One region of the Streptomyces sp. Pv4-95 genome, then DNA from elsewhere that is predicted to be linked to it. Evidence: riboswitches for the same ligand, from Rfam matches in the RefSeq annotation. Region 1 holds a riboswitch; the other holds the start of a gene.
The links. A riboswitch is a leader RNA that binds a small molecule or an ion and turns the genes downstream of it on or off. The one in region 1 is predicted to bind cobalamin.
Positions count from the first base shown of each region.

Region 1 (7,044 bases):
CCAGCACGACGGCGGCTGCGACCATGCCGATCAGCACGTTGCCCACGCCGACCGACAGCCGGAGCATGCTGCGTGCCGAGTCGGTCCCGAACCTCCCCGCCTCCAGGACCCGTTGAATCTCCGGACGCTCGGTCGCCTCCACCTCGACCCGGGTGATGGCCTCGTAATAGCGGACGGAAACGGCTCGCTCCACCTGTGGTTCCAGCCTGCCAGACATCGCTGTCGACCACGCCGCGAGGATCGCCGAGCCCAACGACACCACCGCAAGCATCAGCAGCGAGGGCAAAGCAGCGCGCAGCTTGTCCGCTGTCGGGCCGTCAGCGAAGAGCTGCGTGAGCACGCGATTGACCGCCACCAGCCCCCACGCGGCCGTCACCCCCTGCCCGAGCTGGGCCGTCATCAGTCCGGCCAGCGCTCGCCTGTCCACTTCCCACGCGGTGCGCAACACCGTCCCCGCCATGCGGGGTAGAGCCACGGCCATCTGCCCGAACCCCAACCGGGACAGGGCGTCCTCGTGGCGGACGAAGGACTGGTCCCAGCGCAACCGCCCCCCGAACAGTTCCCGCTCCGCGTCCGAGATCCCGCTCGGGGCGAGCGCACGCTTCCTCCTCGGCTTCACGAGCGGCCTCCTTGCCCCATGGGAGGCGTAAGCGGCTCCGCGTCTTGCTGTGGCAGTGATGCGGTCGACGTCACGTGGTCCCCCTGGCCAGTCGTCCAGCTCGATGTCGGGCTTAACGACAGCGCCGAGTTTTCGAACACACGTGTTTCGGTCGCCCTTCGCCCCCGGCAAATGACGGGTCCTCAGCCTGTGTGCTGCATGAGCCCTTGTCCTGCAACGGTCGTGCGGCGAACGCGAATGACCGAAACTCACCTCGGTCTATTGATTTCCGATAGGCGTCGATCGACAATCGATAGATGCATCACCTCATCACAGGCGTGCTCCGGGCCGCTATCGCCGTGGCAATCGCGCTCGGCCTCTTCGGCCAGATCGTGGTCATCCCGACCACGGCGGCCGACGAGGTCGACGTCTTCCCCGCCTACGCCCCCTTCGCGGCGCCCTACGTGGCGGTGGCCATCCTCGGCGTGGCCTGCGTCCAGGTCGCCCTCGCCGCCGTGTGGAGGCTGCTCGGCATGGTCCGGCACGGCGCGATCTTCACTCCACGGGCCTACCCGTGGGTCGACATCATCATCGGGTCCTCGGTCGTGGCCACGACGCTGGCGGTCGGGGCCGCCGCACACCTGGCGGTGGCCGAGATCCCCTCCCCGGACGACGGTATGGACGTCCTGAGCGGCTTGGCAGCCGCGATCGCCGCCGCGGGTGCGGGAGCCTCGTTCGCCATGCTCACCCTGATCATGCGAAGTCTCCTGCGCAGAGCGACGGCGCTCCGGACGGAGATGGCCGGAGTCATCTGATGGCGATCGTCGTCGACCTCGACCGCCTGCTCACCGAACGCAACCTGTCGGTCGGCGAGTTCGCCGCCACCGTCGGCATCACCCCCGCCAACCTCGCCGTGCTCAAGAACGGACGGGCGAAGGCGGTGCGGTTCACCACCCTCGAAGCCATCTGCGACGCCCTTGACTGCCAACCCGGCGACGTCCTGCGCTGGGTGCCCCACGACGCCGAAGGGAGCTAGGCAGTTGAGAGGGACTGAGCAGTTGAACCACAGGAAGACTTCACCAAGCCGGCATCACCTCCGGCGCGTGCCCCTGTCGCGGAGACAGTGGCCCACACCCGTCACGGCGCCGCCCGCTCAGCGGTGGACGAAGTCCGGCGGTCGCTTGTCGACGAAGGCGCTCATGCCCTCCTTCTGATCCGCGGTCGCGAACACGGCGTGGAACAGGCGCCGTTCGAAGCGAACGCCCTCGGTAACCACCCCGCCACGAACTGCACAGGAGCACTTCGCCGTCGCGTACTCCAGTTTCGGCCAGTGGGCAGGTGCTCGCCCAGAGGCGCGCCGCGGTTGCGCGCGCTCAGCCGTCCTGTGCGGCAACGGGGTAGGCACGAATGCGCTGCTGTTCTCCTCCAGTCTCGTCCAGCGCGAGCCGGCGGCCCGGTGGTGGTACCGCCCGCTGCGGACAGTCGGTGCGTTCGCCACCACCGATGCCACCACCGCGCTCGCAGGTCAGCCGCCCATCGACCGTGTGCACAACGCTGCCGGGTCAATACACCTAGGGTCGGAACATGCGCATCGTCTCCCTGCTGCCCGCGGCCACCGACATCGTGGCCGAACTCGGTCTGACCGCCGACCTGGTGGGCCGCACCCACGAATGTGACTGGCCGCCGGAAGCCGTCACCGGGATGCCCGTCGTCACGGCTGCCGAGTTCTCCGCGGACACCCTGAGCAGCAGGGAGATCTCCGACGCCGTGGGCGGCGCATCCCACACGGGCTCCTCGCTCTACACCCTCGACACCCGGGCTCTCGCCGCCCTCGCTCCGGACGTGGTTCTCACCCAGGACCTGTGCGACGTGTGCGCGGTGTCCTACAGCAGCGTCTCCCGAGCGGTGCGGGTCCTGGACGCCGACACCAAGGTGCTCAGCCTGGAGCCGCGGACCCTGGGCGATGTACTGGACTGCCTGGTCACGGTAGGCGCTCAGCTTGGCGTACGTGAACGCGCGGAGCAGCGGCGGGAGGAGCTGCGTACCCGCCTGGCAGAGGTGGAGCAGCTGACCGCCGGGCGAACGCGACCGCGCGTGGTGGCCATCGAGTGGCTCGATCCGCTCTGGCCGGCGGGGCACTGGGTGCCGGAGCAGATCACCTGCGCAGGCGGCACGCCACTGCTCGCGGTGCCGGGCGAGCACACCGAGCCGATGGAGTGGAGTGCGGTACGCGCCGCCCGCCCCGACGTGATCCTCGTTCTGCCCTGCGGCTTCAGCCCTGACCGCACGCTGCGGGAACGCCGTTTGCTCACCGAACTGCCGGGCTGGGACGAACTGCCCGCCGTGCGCAACGAGGCCGTCTGGGTCCTGGACGGGCCCGCCTACTTCAACCGGCCGGGCCCGAGGGTGGTCCGGGGTGCGGAGGTCCTGGCCCACGTCCTGCACTCCGTCGATGCGGGCGACCCCGTGGTGCCGGGCGAGGCGACCCGCCTGTCCGCAGTGGAGGAGTGACCATAGGGCTGGACAATGGCACCACGGCTTGCGAGGCAACAGCCTCCCAATGCGGCCATAGCGCGCCTCACCGGGCCGCTCCCTCACGGAGCACCGAGCCGGGCGCCTGCCGGCTCCACCCGACCCGGCACCGAACCCACCCAGGCCGCTACGATCCGGCCCGGGCAACCCAGCCCGAACCGAGGAGGGCCCGGTGCCGCAGGAGCCGATGACCGCAACGCTCGGCCGCAGCGAGTTGGTAGGGCCGTTCTTCTCCGTACGGACCGATGCCGGAACACCGCGCGACCAGGGCTTTGTCCCCCTGGCCGAGCTGTACCAAGAGAATGCCTCACCGGCACTGAGCCACCGCCTGGAGACGGTCGCCACCCGGCTCCGCACAGCGGAACGGCGGGTCGCCGCATCCCTCGTTTACCAGGGCCTGGCCGGGCGGCTGTGGTCCATCGCCCTTGCACCCGCGGTACTGACCGGACGGCTACCCGATCTCGACAGCGACGCCTTGTGGTGGCATCCGGACCGGAGCACCCCTGACGAACTCTGGCTGCCCGCCCCGTGCCCCCTGCCCTCGACCTCCGAGAAGGATCTGTCGGGCCAACTACTGGCAGCGGTCCTGCACGGTCACCTGGTGCCGCTGCTCCAGGCCGTCAGCACTGTGGCCACGATCTCCCCCCGGGTGCTGTGGGGCAACGCCGCTTCGGCACTGGTCGGCACCCTCCGTGTCCTGCACGACTGGTGCCACAGAACAGGCCGCCCGGAAGCGGCGGAACGAGCGGTGGCGCTGACCACGACCCTGCTCGACGCCCCGCCTCTGCGCGACACCGGAACCCTGGATCCCGCCGTCCCTGAATTCTCACGACGCAGTTGCTGCCTGTACTACCGCGTTCCAGGCGGAGGGCTCTGCGGAGACTGCGTGCTGAGGCGAACCGGGCGATAGGGCGTCAGCCCCTTCGGGCCGGGCCCATTCGCGATCCGGCCGAGATCGCGGCGTCATACGACGAGTACGGAGGTGATGCCGGGAAGCGCGTACCGGTGAGGTGCTGGCGGCCCGGTGTCGTCGCGCGATGTGTCCTCCTCGCGCAAGGAGGGCCGGTGTCGGGCACGGCGGTCGTTCCGCTCGCTGTGGAACTCTCGGACTCCTTGAGTGGTCTACCGGCCTTGCTGTGGTCAGACCTCCGGATCGGTGCGGCAGGGGACCACGATCAGGCAACCACTGTCTACGGTCGAGTCCGACGCCTTGCCAGGCCGCTGAGGCCCGCGGCGCGCGGTGGCCCCCCCCCCGCTGGTGCGTGGGCCGTGTGCCGCCTTGTCTACCCTGGACCAGCAGCTGGTTCGCCCCGTCCGCCAGACGGGGTGTCGTAAGAGGGAACCCGGTGGGAGTCCGGGACTGCCTCGCAGCGGTGAGTGGGAACGACCGCCGTCATCCAGCACTGGGTCGTGTGACCTGGGAAGCGACGGTCAGTAGGTGCCCCGTCCTTCGGGATGTGCCCACGAGTCCGAAGACCTGCCACTGCTCGTGCGGGGTGTGATCACCGCGCACGCATCCACGGCGACCCGGTACCGGGACCGATGACCGAGTGGCGCGTTCCACCTCTCCCTGCGCATGACGGGGACGGGCCGGCCCGCATCCCGTTCGCGGCCCTGATCCGGTCCTCACGACGACTCGCGAAGGAGAGTTTCGTGCCCGACGAACCGAGCATGCCCACCGTCCCCTCCCCTCGAACGCCTCGCCCCAGCGGCCCCTGTGTCCTGCTCAAGCATGGTGAGATCTTCCTCAAGGGCCGCAACCGGCACCTGTTCACCGAGCGGTTGCACGACAACCTCCGCCACGCTCTGCGGGGCATAGGCGGCTCCACGTGGATCAAGTCCGGCCAGAACGTGACCGTGCTCGGCGGCGAGGTTTCGCAGGATGTCCTGGTGGAGCGCGCCCGCCGGGTGATCGGGTTCAACTCGGTGGAGCCCGCCCTGCGGGTCCCCGGCACCGTTGCGGACATCACGCAGGTGGCTGTGGACGCGCTCGCCGACGCCCGTGCCGAGCAGCCCGGGATCAGTTTCGCCGTGCGGGTCAAGCGTCGGTACAAGGGCTTCGAGATGACCTCGTCGCAGTTCGAGCGCTTTCTCGGCGCACGCGTCCAGGAAGCTCTGGGACCGGTGCCGGTGAACCTCTCCAACCCGGATGTACGACTCTCGGTCGAGATCGACCACAAGGAGAGCTATGTCTCATGGAACCGCTACCAGGGGGCGGGCGGGCTCCCCGTCGGCTCCGGCGGGCGTGCCCTGGTGCTGCTCTCCGGCGGCTACGACTCGCCGGTGGCGGCCCATCGGGCGATGCGTCGCGGGCTGCGCTGCGACTTCGTCCACTTCACCGGCGCCCCGTACACGAACGCCGCTTCCGTCTACAAGGCTTACGCCCTCGCGCGTGAACTCAACCGCTACCAGCCCGGCGGACGGCTGCATGTCATCGCGCTCGGCAACGCCCAGAAGCAACTGGCCATCGCGGGGGCCGGCAAGCTTCAGGTCGTCGCACAGCGACGGCTGATGGTCCGCGCGGCTTCCGCGCTGGCGAGCCGGACCCGAGCGGAAGCCCTGGTGACGGGTGACAGCCTGGGGCAGGTGGCCAGCCAGACCCTCGCGAACATGGCCGCCGTGGACGAGGCCGCCACCCTGCCGGTGCTTCGCCCGCTGGTCGGCTGGGAGAAGCAGGAGATCATCGACGAAGCCCGGGCCATCGGCACGGCGGAGATCTCCGTACTGCCTGACGAGGACTGCTGCAAACTCCTCGCACCACCCCGAGTCTCCCTCCGGGCCGGATTGACCGACCTGCGCTCGGTGGAGAAGCGCCTCGATCTTGACGACGTGGTGGACGGCCTGCTGCGCGACGTCCAGGTCATGTATCCGGGTGAGATCGAAGGGGAAGACCGGGCGGACGCGGACAGCGAGTTCGCGCATGGCGGTACGGGCACGGCCGTGTGCGCGACGGCACCGTCCGCGGCGGTGTCCTCATGACCGGCGAGGACCTGCGGCGGATCCTGGTGATCGGGATCGGCGCGGGAGATCCGGAGCATGTGACGCTGGCCGCCGTGCGGGCCATGCGGGACTGCGAGGTGTTCCTCCTCCTGGACAAGGGCACGCGGACGTCCGAACTGACACGACTACGCCGCAACCTGGTGGCCGAGCACGCCGGCCCCGGCCACCGGGTGGTCGAAGCCGAGGACCCGCGGCGTGACCGCTCCCCCGCGGACACCGCGGGCTACCGGTCCCAGGTCGTCGACTGGCGCCACCACCGGGCCGCCCTGTACGAGCGGCTCATCCAGGACGAACTGGCGCCGAGCCGGACCGGCGCCTTCCTCGTGTGGGGCGACCCCGCGCTCTACGACAGCACGATCGACGCGCTGGATGAGGTGGCTGCCCGCGGCCAGGTGTCGTTCACATACAACGTGATTCCCGGGGTGAGCAGCATCTCGGTGCTGGCCGCCCGCCACCGTACGACGCTGACCCGACTCGGCAGGCCGCTCCGAATCGCCCCCGGCCGACACGTCGCCGGGTCAGGACTCGTCGCGGGCGAGGACGTCGCCGTCATGCTCGACGTCGGTGCGGCGCTCACCGCGCACCGGGCGGAGGGCTGGTGGATGTACTGGGGCGCCTACGTCGGCACACCCGAAGAGCTGCTCGTCTCCGGCCCACTGAACGAAGTCGCCGACCAGGTAGTGGAGTTGCGTGCCGCAGCACGCAAGCGTCATGGCTGGATCATGGATGCCTGCCTGCTGCGCACCGACGGTCCCGATCAGCAGGCAGAGGCCACGCCTCCATCGGGTTCCGGCCAGAACTCCGCCGGGCTTCTCCCGCCGCTGTAGCACCCCGGTGGCCGAAGCGCGCTGCCGCATGAGCGCGTTGTGGTCAAGCTGCTCCCACGTTTCACACCGGGCGAGGCTGCGGTCATA
Region 1 covers NZ_CP127172.1:8,198,424-8,205,467, reverse strand. Annotated here, with positions in the region: gene QOM21_RS36100 (ABC transporter ATP-binding protein) at 1-619, opposite strand, end outside; gene QOM21_RS36095 (DUF2975 domain-containing protein) at 916-1,413, shown strand; gene QOM21_RS36090 (helix-turn-helix domain-containing protein) at 1,413-1,634, shown strand; partial or broken gene QOM21_RS36085 (enoyl-CoA hydratase) at 1,752-1,871, opposite strand; gene QOM21_RS36080 (cobalamin-binding protein) at 2,183-3,109, shown strand; gene QOM21_RS36075 ((2Fe-2S)-binding protein) at 3,318-4,040, shown strand; cobalamin riboswitch at 4,415-4,630, shown strand; gene thiI (tRNA uracil 4-sulfurtransferase ThiI) at 4,802-6,109, shown strand; gene cobF (precorrin-6A synthase (deacetylating)) at 6,106-6,957, shown strand.

Region 2 (7,044 bases), 2.3 Mb from region 1:
TCGACGATCTCCTGGCGGGAGGAGCCGGAGACGGTCAGCACGGACGGCAGCCGGCGGGCGACCCGCTTCTGCATCCGGGTGAAGCCGTACCAGCGGCGCACCGAGGCGCGGCGCAGCCGGCCTTCGGCGGCTTCCAGGTCCAGCCGCCGGTCGACGGTGATGGGGTGGTGGATCGTGGTGACCAGCGGGGCGCCGATCGCGCGCGGGCCGCCGAGCAGGCCGTACCCGAGCGTCTGGTTGTCGTGCACGACGTCGAACTCGCCCCGCCGGGCGGCGAGGTGACGCCGGGCCCGGAGGGAGAAGGTGAGCGGTTCGGGGAACCCGCCGGTCCACATCGTGCCGACCTCGACGGCGTCGATCCAGCTGCGGAACTCGCGGAGCCCGGGAGTGCGGAACGGGTCGGGCTGCCGGTAGAGGTCGAGGCTGGGCAGCTCGGTCAGCGTCACCCCGTCGTCGAGGACGGGGTAGGGCTGGGCGCCGATGACCTCAACGGCGTGCCCGAGGCGGGCCAGTTCGCGCGAGAGATGGCGTACGTAGACGCCTTGACCACCGCAGAAAGGGTTCCCCTTGTAGGTGAGCATCGCGATGCGCAGGGGTCCGTCGCCGTTCTCCGGGGCGGAGGCCGAGGGGGCCTCTGCGGGGCGAGGCGCGGCTGCCTGGACGGCCTCTGCGGTCACGCTCGGCCCCCTTCTCACTGGACTTTCGCCGGAGCGTAACCGCTGGCGGTAATCTAGAACAAGTTTCAGAACTGATCGGCTACTGATCAGTTCAGGAAGCTTCGAATCTACCGGCCGAGCCCCCCGCGGAAAGAGTCGCACCAGGTGATTCGCGCCACGACCCGCCCCCCTGCCATGCTGTGCCGATCACACCACCGGCACTCACCGCATCGCGGACGCAATGCCACGGAATGGGATATATGACTACGGAATCCAGGGCGGCCGACCCGGCGCCTCCCGCGAGTCCTCCCCTGACCGAACGTCAGGAGGCCCGCCGCCGCCGCATCCTGCACACCAGCGCCCGGCTGGCCGGCCGTGGCGGGTTCGACGCCGTACAGATGCGCGAGGTCGCCGAGTCCTCGGGCGTCGCGCTCGGCACCCTCTACCGCTACTTCCCCTCCAAGGTGCACCTGCTGGTCGCGACCATGCAGGACCAGCTCCAGCACATGCACGAGACGCTGCGCAAGCGCCCGCCGTCGGAGGAGGACCCGGGCAAACGGGTCGCCCAGACCCTGATGCGGGCGTTCCGAGCCCTCCAGCGCGAACCGCACCTCGCGGACGCGATGGTGCGCGCGCTGACCTTCGCCGACCGCTCCGTCAGCCCCGAGGTGGACACCGTCTCCCGGCTGACCACCGCGATCATCCTGGACGCGATGAACCTGGACGGGCCCGCCACCCCCGACCAGTTGTCCGCGGTGCGGGTCATCGAGCACACCTGGCACTCGGCGCTGATCACCTGGCTGTCCGGGCGGGCCTCGATCGCCCAGGTGAAGATCGACATCGAGACGGTCTGCCGGCTGATCGACATCACCGCACCGGAGCCGGGACCGCGGCCCGGGGCGAAGTCGGGGTCCGGCTCGGGGACGGCCGCTCACTCCTCGGGCGGGAAGACCGGCTGACCGCTGTCCGCCACGGTGATGAGGATCGCCTCGACCGGGCACCCCTCGGCCGCTGCCAGCACGCTCTCGGCGGGGTCCCCCTCCGGCGCCACCGGATGCGACTGCCGGGCGGAGTCGAGACGGAAGCCGTCGGGTGCCGCCCCGACGCACATCCCGGACCCGATGCACACGCTCCGGTCCACCTCCACCCGCCAGCGGTCCCCCATCAGGCACCCGCCGGCAGGTGGATCATCTTGTGCTCCAGATACTCGCCGAACCCCTCCGGCCCGAACTCCCGCCCGATGCCGGAGTTCTTGTAGCCGCCGAACGGGCCGAGCATGTCGATGCTGAAGGTGTTGACCGAGTACGTGCCGGTGCGCACCTGCCGCGCGATGTCGATGCCTCGCTCGACGTCGGCGGTCCACACCGAGCCGGAGAGGCCGTAATCCGAGTCGTTGGCGATCCGCACCGCCTCGGCCTCGTCCTCGTAGGGCAGCAGGCAGATGACCGGGCCGAAGATCTCCTCGCGGGCGATCCGCATGGAGTTGGCGACCTCGCCGAAGAGCGTCGGCTCGACGTACCAGCCCGTCGGCTGCCCCTCGGGCCGTCCGCCGCCGGTCAGGACCTTGGCACCTTCCTGCTGGCCGAGCGCGATGTAGTCCAGCGAGCGCTGCTGCTGGCGCCGGGCGACCAGCGGGCCGAGTTCGGTGGCCGGATCCAGCGGGTCGCCGACGGTCAGCGCACCGGCCGCCGCGGTGAACCGCTCGGCGATCTCGTCGTAGCGACTGCGCGGCGCGAGGATCCGCGTCTGGGCCACACACGCCTGGCCGTTGATCATCCAGGCGAACGGCACGATGCCGGCCACCGCCGCCTCCAGGTCCGCGTCCGGCAGGATCACCGCGGCGGACTTGCCGCCCAGCTCCAGCGTGACGCGGCTGAGGTTGCGGGCCGCGACCTCCATGACCCGCTTGCCCGCCGCCACCGACCCGGTGAACGAGACCTTGTCCACGCCCGGGTGCCCGACCAGGTACTCGCTGACCTCCCGGTCCGCGGGCAGGATCGACAGCACGCCCTCCGGCAGCCCGGCCTCGGTCACGATCTCGGCGAGGAGGTAGGCGTCCAGCGGGGTCTCGGGGGACACCTTCAACACCACCGAGCAGCCGGCCAGCAGGGCCGGGGCGAGCTTGGCGGCGGCGGTGAACTGCGGGACGTTCCACGGCACGACGGCCGCGACCACCCCGGCCGGCTCCCGGCGGACCAGCAGCGGGCCCAGCAGGCCGGCCCGCCGCTCCTCGAACGGGAAGTCACGGGCCACGGCCAGGGCCGCGTCCCACACCAGCATCGCCGCCAGCGACTGCACCATCACACCGGAGGTGACGGGAGTGCCGTTCTCCGAGCTGATGACCCGGGCGATCTCCTCGCTGCGCGCGGCGAAGGCGTCCTTGATGCGGGTCACCACGGCGATCCGCTCCGTCAGCGGGGCCTGCGCCCAGACCCCGGAGTCGAAGGACGTGCGGGCCGCGGCCACCGCGCGGTCGACATCGGCCCGGGAGGCGTGCGGCACCCGGCCGATGACCTGCTCGGTGTGCGGCGAGACGACCTCGATCGTGTCGCGGCCGGCCGGGTCGACCAACTCACCGCCTATGTAGAGCTTTCCGTGCTCGACGAGGTCGCTCATCGCTGCCGCCTCCCGCGGGTTGGCCGCCCTCGGCCGGCGGGCGTGCACGCCCCGCCGACACCTGACGCTGCATCAGAAACTGATACCAGTTCCCTTTGCAGGAGTCCACGGCGCACACACAATCACCGCACCGCCGACCCCGCGTCCAGCAACCGCGAAACCGCCCCACCACCTCAACTCCACCACCGGAAAGCCCACTTCAGGCCGCACTGGAACTCGTTCTAGTTATAGTGAACGGGCATGCCCACACCGAGAGGGGACCGGGATGACACAGGTGACCGACCACAGGGGCGGGGTGTGGAGCATCGCCGTCCCCATCCCGGACAATCCGCTCGGCCACACCCTCGTCCACCTCCTGGAGACCGACCGCGGCCCGGTACTCATCGACACCGGCTGGGACGACCCGCACTCCTGGGACACCCTTGCCGCCGGCGTAGAGGCGTGCGGCTTCGCCCTCACCGACCTGCACGGCGTCCTGATCACCCATCACCACCCCGACCACCACGGGCTCTCCGCCAAGGTCCGTGAGGTGTCCGGGGCCTGGATCGCGATGCACGCCGCCGACACGGCCATGGTCCGCCGCGCTCGCGACGCGGAGCCGGGCCGGTGGCTCGACTACCTGACCGCCAAACTCACGACGGCGGGTGCGCCCGAGGACCACCTCGCGCCCCTGCGGGCGGCCCGCGCCAAACGCGGCGCCCGGTCACTGCCCAACCGGCGGCCCGCCCTGCCGGACCGCGACATCGCCCCCGGTGAGCTGCTCGACCTCCCGGGGCGCCGGCTGCGCGCGATCTGGACGCCGGGGCACACCCCGGGACACGTCTGCCTGCACCTGGAGGAGGAGCACCCGGGGCGGGGCGCGGGGGCCGGGGGTGCGGGGGCCGGGGGTGCGGGGGCCGGCTACCTGCGGGGCACGGGTGCGGGGGCCGGGAGGACGGCGGCCGGGGCCGCGGCCGGTGGGGCCTCCGGCTTCGGCCGGCTCTTCTCCGGCGACCACCTCCTCCCCGGCATCACCCCGCACGTCGGGCTGTACGAGGACCCGGACGACGCCACGGTCACCGACCCGCTGGGCGACTACCTCGACTCCCTGGAGCGGATCGGCAGACTCGCCCCGGCCGAGGTGCTGCCCGCCCATCAGCACGCGTTCGCCGACGCGGACGGGCGGGTGCGGGAACTCCTCACCCACCACGAGGAGCGCCTCTCCGGACTGAGAGCACTGCTCCGCGAACCCCTCACGCCCTGGCAGCTCGCGGTGGCGATGGAGTGGAACCGCCCCTGGGAGCAGATCCCCTACGGCTCCCGCAACATCGCCGTCTCGGAAGCCGAGGCCCACCTGCGCCGCCTGGTGAAACTCGGGCACGCCGAGCCGGTCCCCGGCTCCGACCCGGTGACGTACCGAGCGGTGTGAATCCCCGCCGGGCAGCCGCCCGCGCCCCGCGGTCACCGGGGACCGCAGCGGGGCAGGGCCCCGCGCCCCGCTCCGGCTCCCGCACACGGGGGCCCGCCCCGGGCTGCGGGGCCCGCCCCTATCCGTACGTGCGAGCGAGTCCCTTGCGGGCGCCGGTTAAGGTGTGCGGGACAACTTCATCCGTGCCTATCGGGGGAAGCCGGTGAAAATCCGGCGCTGACCCGCAACCGTGAGGACGGCCCACCCGCGCACCGCGACGCTCTCGCGGCTCGCACGGCCGTACGAGCCGGAGCACCCGCTGGCGCACGACCAAGGCTCCCGCCCCGGCCCCACCCACGGACGGCCGGTGCGCGGCACCGTCGAGGTATACGGAGCTGAGCCCGGTGCCACCGCGCGGACCCGACGACCGGGCGCGCGGGTGGCCGGCCGAGCGCGGCTGCGTACACCGCTGCGAACCGACCCGAGAGGCACCGACCCCATGGCTCCCCTGGCCCCCATGGCTCCATCCTTCGCCGTCCTGGCACGCCGCGCCGCCGTGGCCCTGGCCACGGCGGCGGTGCTGGGCACGGCCGCCGCCCCGGCCGCGTTCGCCGACTCCGCCGCACCGGCGGCCCCGTCGCCCTCCCCCGCGAAACTGCCCGCCGGCCTGTACGGCGCCGCCTCCCCGGAGTACGACGGAGTGTGGCGGCAGTCGCTCGCCCTGCTCGCGCAGGACACGGTGGGCCTGCGGCCCGCGGCGTCCGCGGTCGACTGGCTCACCGGGCAGCAGTGCGCCGACGGATCGTTCGCCGCCTTCCGGGCCGACCCGGCGAAACCGTGTGCCGCCAAGACGATGCGGGACACCAACCAGACGGGCGCCGCGGTGCAGGCCCTGGCCGCGCTCGGCGGGCACGGTGACGCGGTGAAGAAGGCCTTGGGCTGGCTGAGGTCGGTGCAGAACAAGGACGGCGGATGGGGCTCGACGGCCGGCTCGCCCAGCGACGCCAACTCCACCTCCGTCGTCATCGGCGCACTCGCCGCGGCGGGCGCGGATCCGGTCACCGTGACGTCGGGCAAGGGCGGCAAGTCCCCCTACGACGCGCTGCTGACCTTCCAGCTGAGCTGTGCGGCGAAGTCCGCGGAGCGCGGTGCCTTCGCCTACCAGCCCAAGGACGGCGTCCTGGCGCCGAACGCCGACGCCACCGCTGCCGCCGCGCTGGGCGCCTTGGGCAAGGGCTTCGTCGTCGCGCCGGCGGGCAACGACTCCCACGCCCCCATACGCCCGCTGACCTGCAAGGACGAGGGTAAGGACGGCCAGGGCGGCGACGACCGCGGCAGCGCGGACGCCGGTGCCCGGAAGGCGGCGGCCAGGGGCGCGGACGCCTACCTCGTCGCGCAGCTCGACGCGAACGGGCAGCACCTGCTGTCCGCGATGCCGGGCGCGGAGGACCAGCCGGACGTCGGCAACACCGCCGACACCGTCCTCGCGCTGGCCGCGGGGGCGCACGGCACGGCCGCGCAGAAGCCCCTGAAGTGGCTGGAGCAGCACGCGGCGGACTGGGCGAAGCAGAACGGCCCGGCGGCGTACGCCCAGCTGGTGCTCGCCGCGCACGCCACGGGCGCCGACCCGCGCGCCTTCGGCGGCACCGACCTGGTGGCCGCCCTCAACGCCACCGGCCCCGCACCGGCCGCCGGGCAGGGGAAGAACGCCGACGCGAAGGACAAGGAGGACGGCGGAAGCGGCATCAGCGTCTGGTGGATCGTCGGCATCGGGCTCGCCATCGGCGCCGGTATCGGCTTCCTGCTGAGCGGCCGCATGAAGAAGAACTCCCTCTGATGCGCTTCCCCCGTATCGCCTGCGCCCTCCTGCTGGCCGGCAGCGTCACCGGTCTGGCCGCCACGCCCGCCCAGGCACAGGAGTACCGCTACTGGTCCTTCTGGAACAGCAAGGCGGGCGGCTCCGGTGGCACGGGCGGCTCAGGTGGCTCCTGGGCGTACGCGACCGAGGGGCCGGCCACCATGCGGCCTGCCGACGGTGCCGTCGAGGGCTTCCGGTTCACCGTGAGCGCCGACTCCGCCGCGGCCGCCGGTCCGCGCACGGCCGCCGACTTCGACGCGATCTGCCAGGGCACTCCGGCCAAGGACAACAGCAAGCGGGTCGGCGTCGTCATCGACTTCGGCAGCGCGGCGGACGCGGCCGGCGGGGAGCGGCCGCCGAAGCCGCGGACGCACTGTGCCGTGGTCCCCGAGGACGCCTCGGCGGGCGAGGCGCTGGCCGCGGTCGCCGGGCCGCTGCGCTACGACTCCCACGCCCTGCTGTGCGCCATCGCCGACTACCCGCGGTCGGGGTGCGCGGACCAGGTCGACGGTTCGGGCGGCAAGGGG
Region 2 covers NZ_CP127172.1:5,884,127-5,891,170, reverse strand. Annotated here, with positions in the region: gene QOM21_RS25805 (glycosyltransferase family 4 protein) at 1-677, opposite strand, end outside; gene QOM21_RS25800 (TetR family transcriptional regulator) at 917-1,615, shown strand; gene QOM21_RS25795 (ferredoxin) at 1,588-1,821, opposite strand; gene QOM21_RS25790 (aldehyde dehydrogenase) at 1,821-3,272, opposite strand; gene QOM21_RS25785 (MBL fold metallo-hydrolase) at 3,538-4,680, shown strand; cobalamin riboswitch at 4,817-4,998, shown strand; gene QOM21_RS25780 (prenyltransferase/squalene oxidase repeat-containing protein) at 5,177-6,496, shown strand; gene QOM21_RS25775 (SCO2322 family protein) at 6,496-7,044, shown strand, end outside.
Region 2: it holds a riboswitch for cobalamin, as region 1 does, so the genes downstream of both, QOM21_RS25780 (prenyltransferase/squalene oxidase repeat-containing protein) here and thiI (tRNA uracil 4-sulfurtransferase ThiI) in region 1, are expected to answer to the same signal.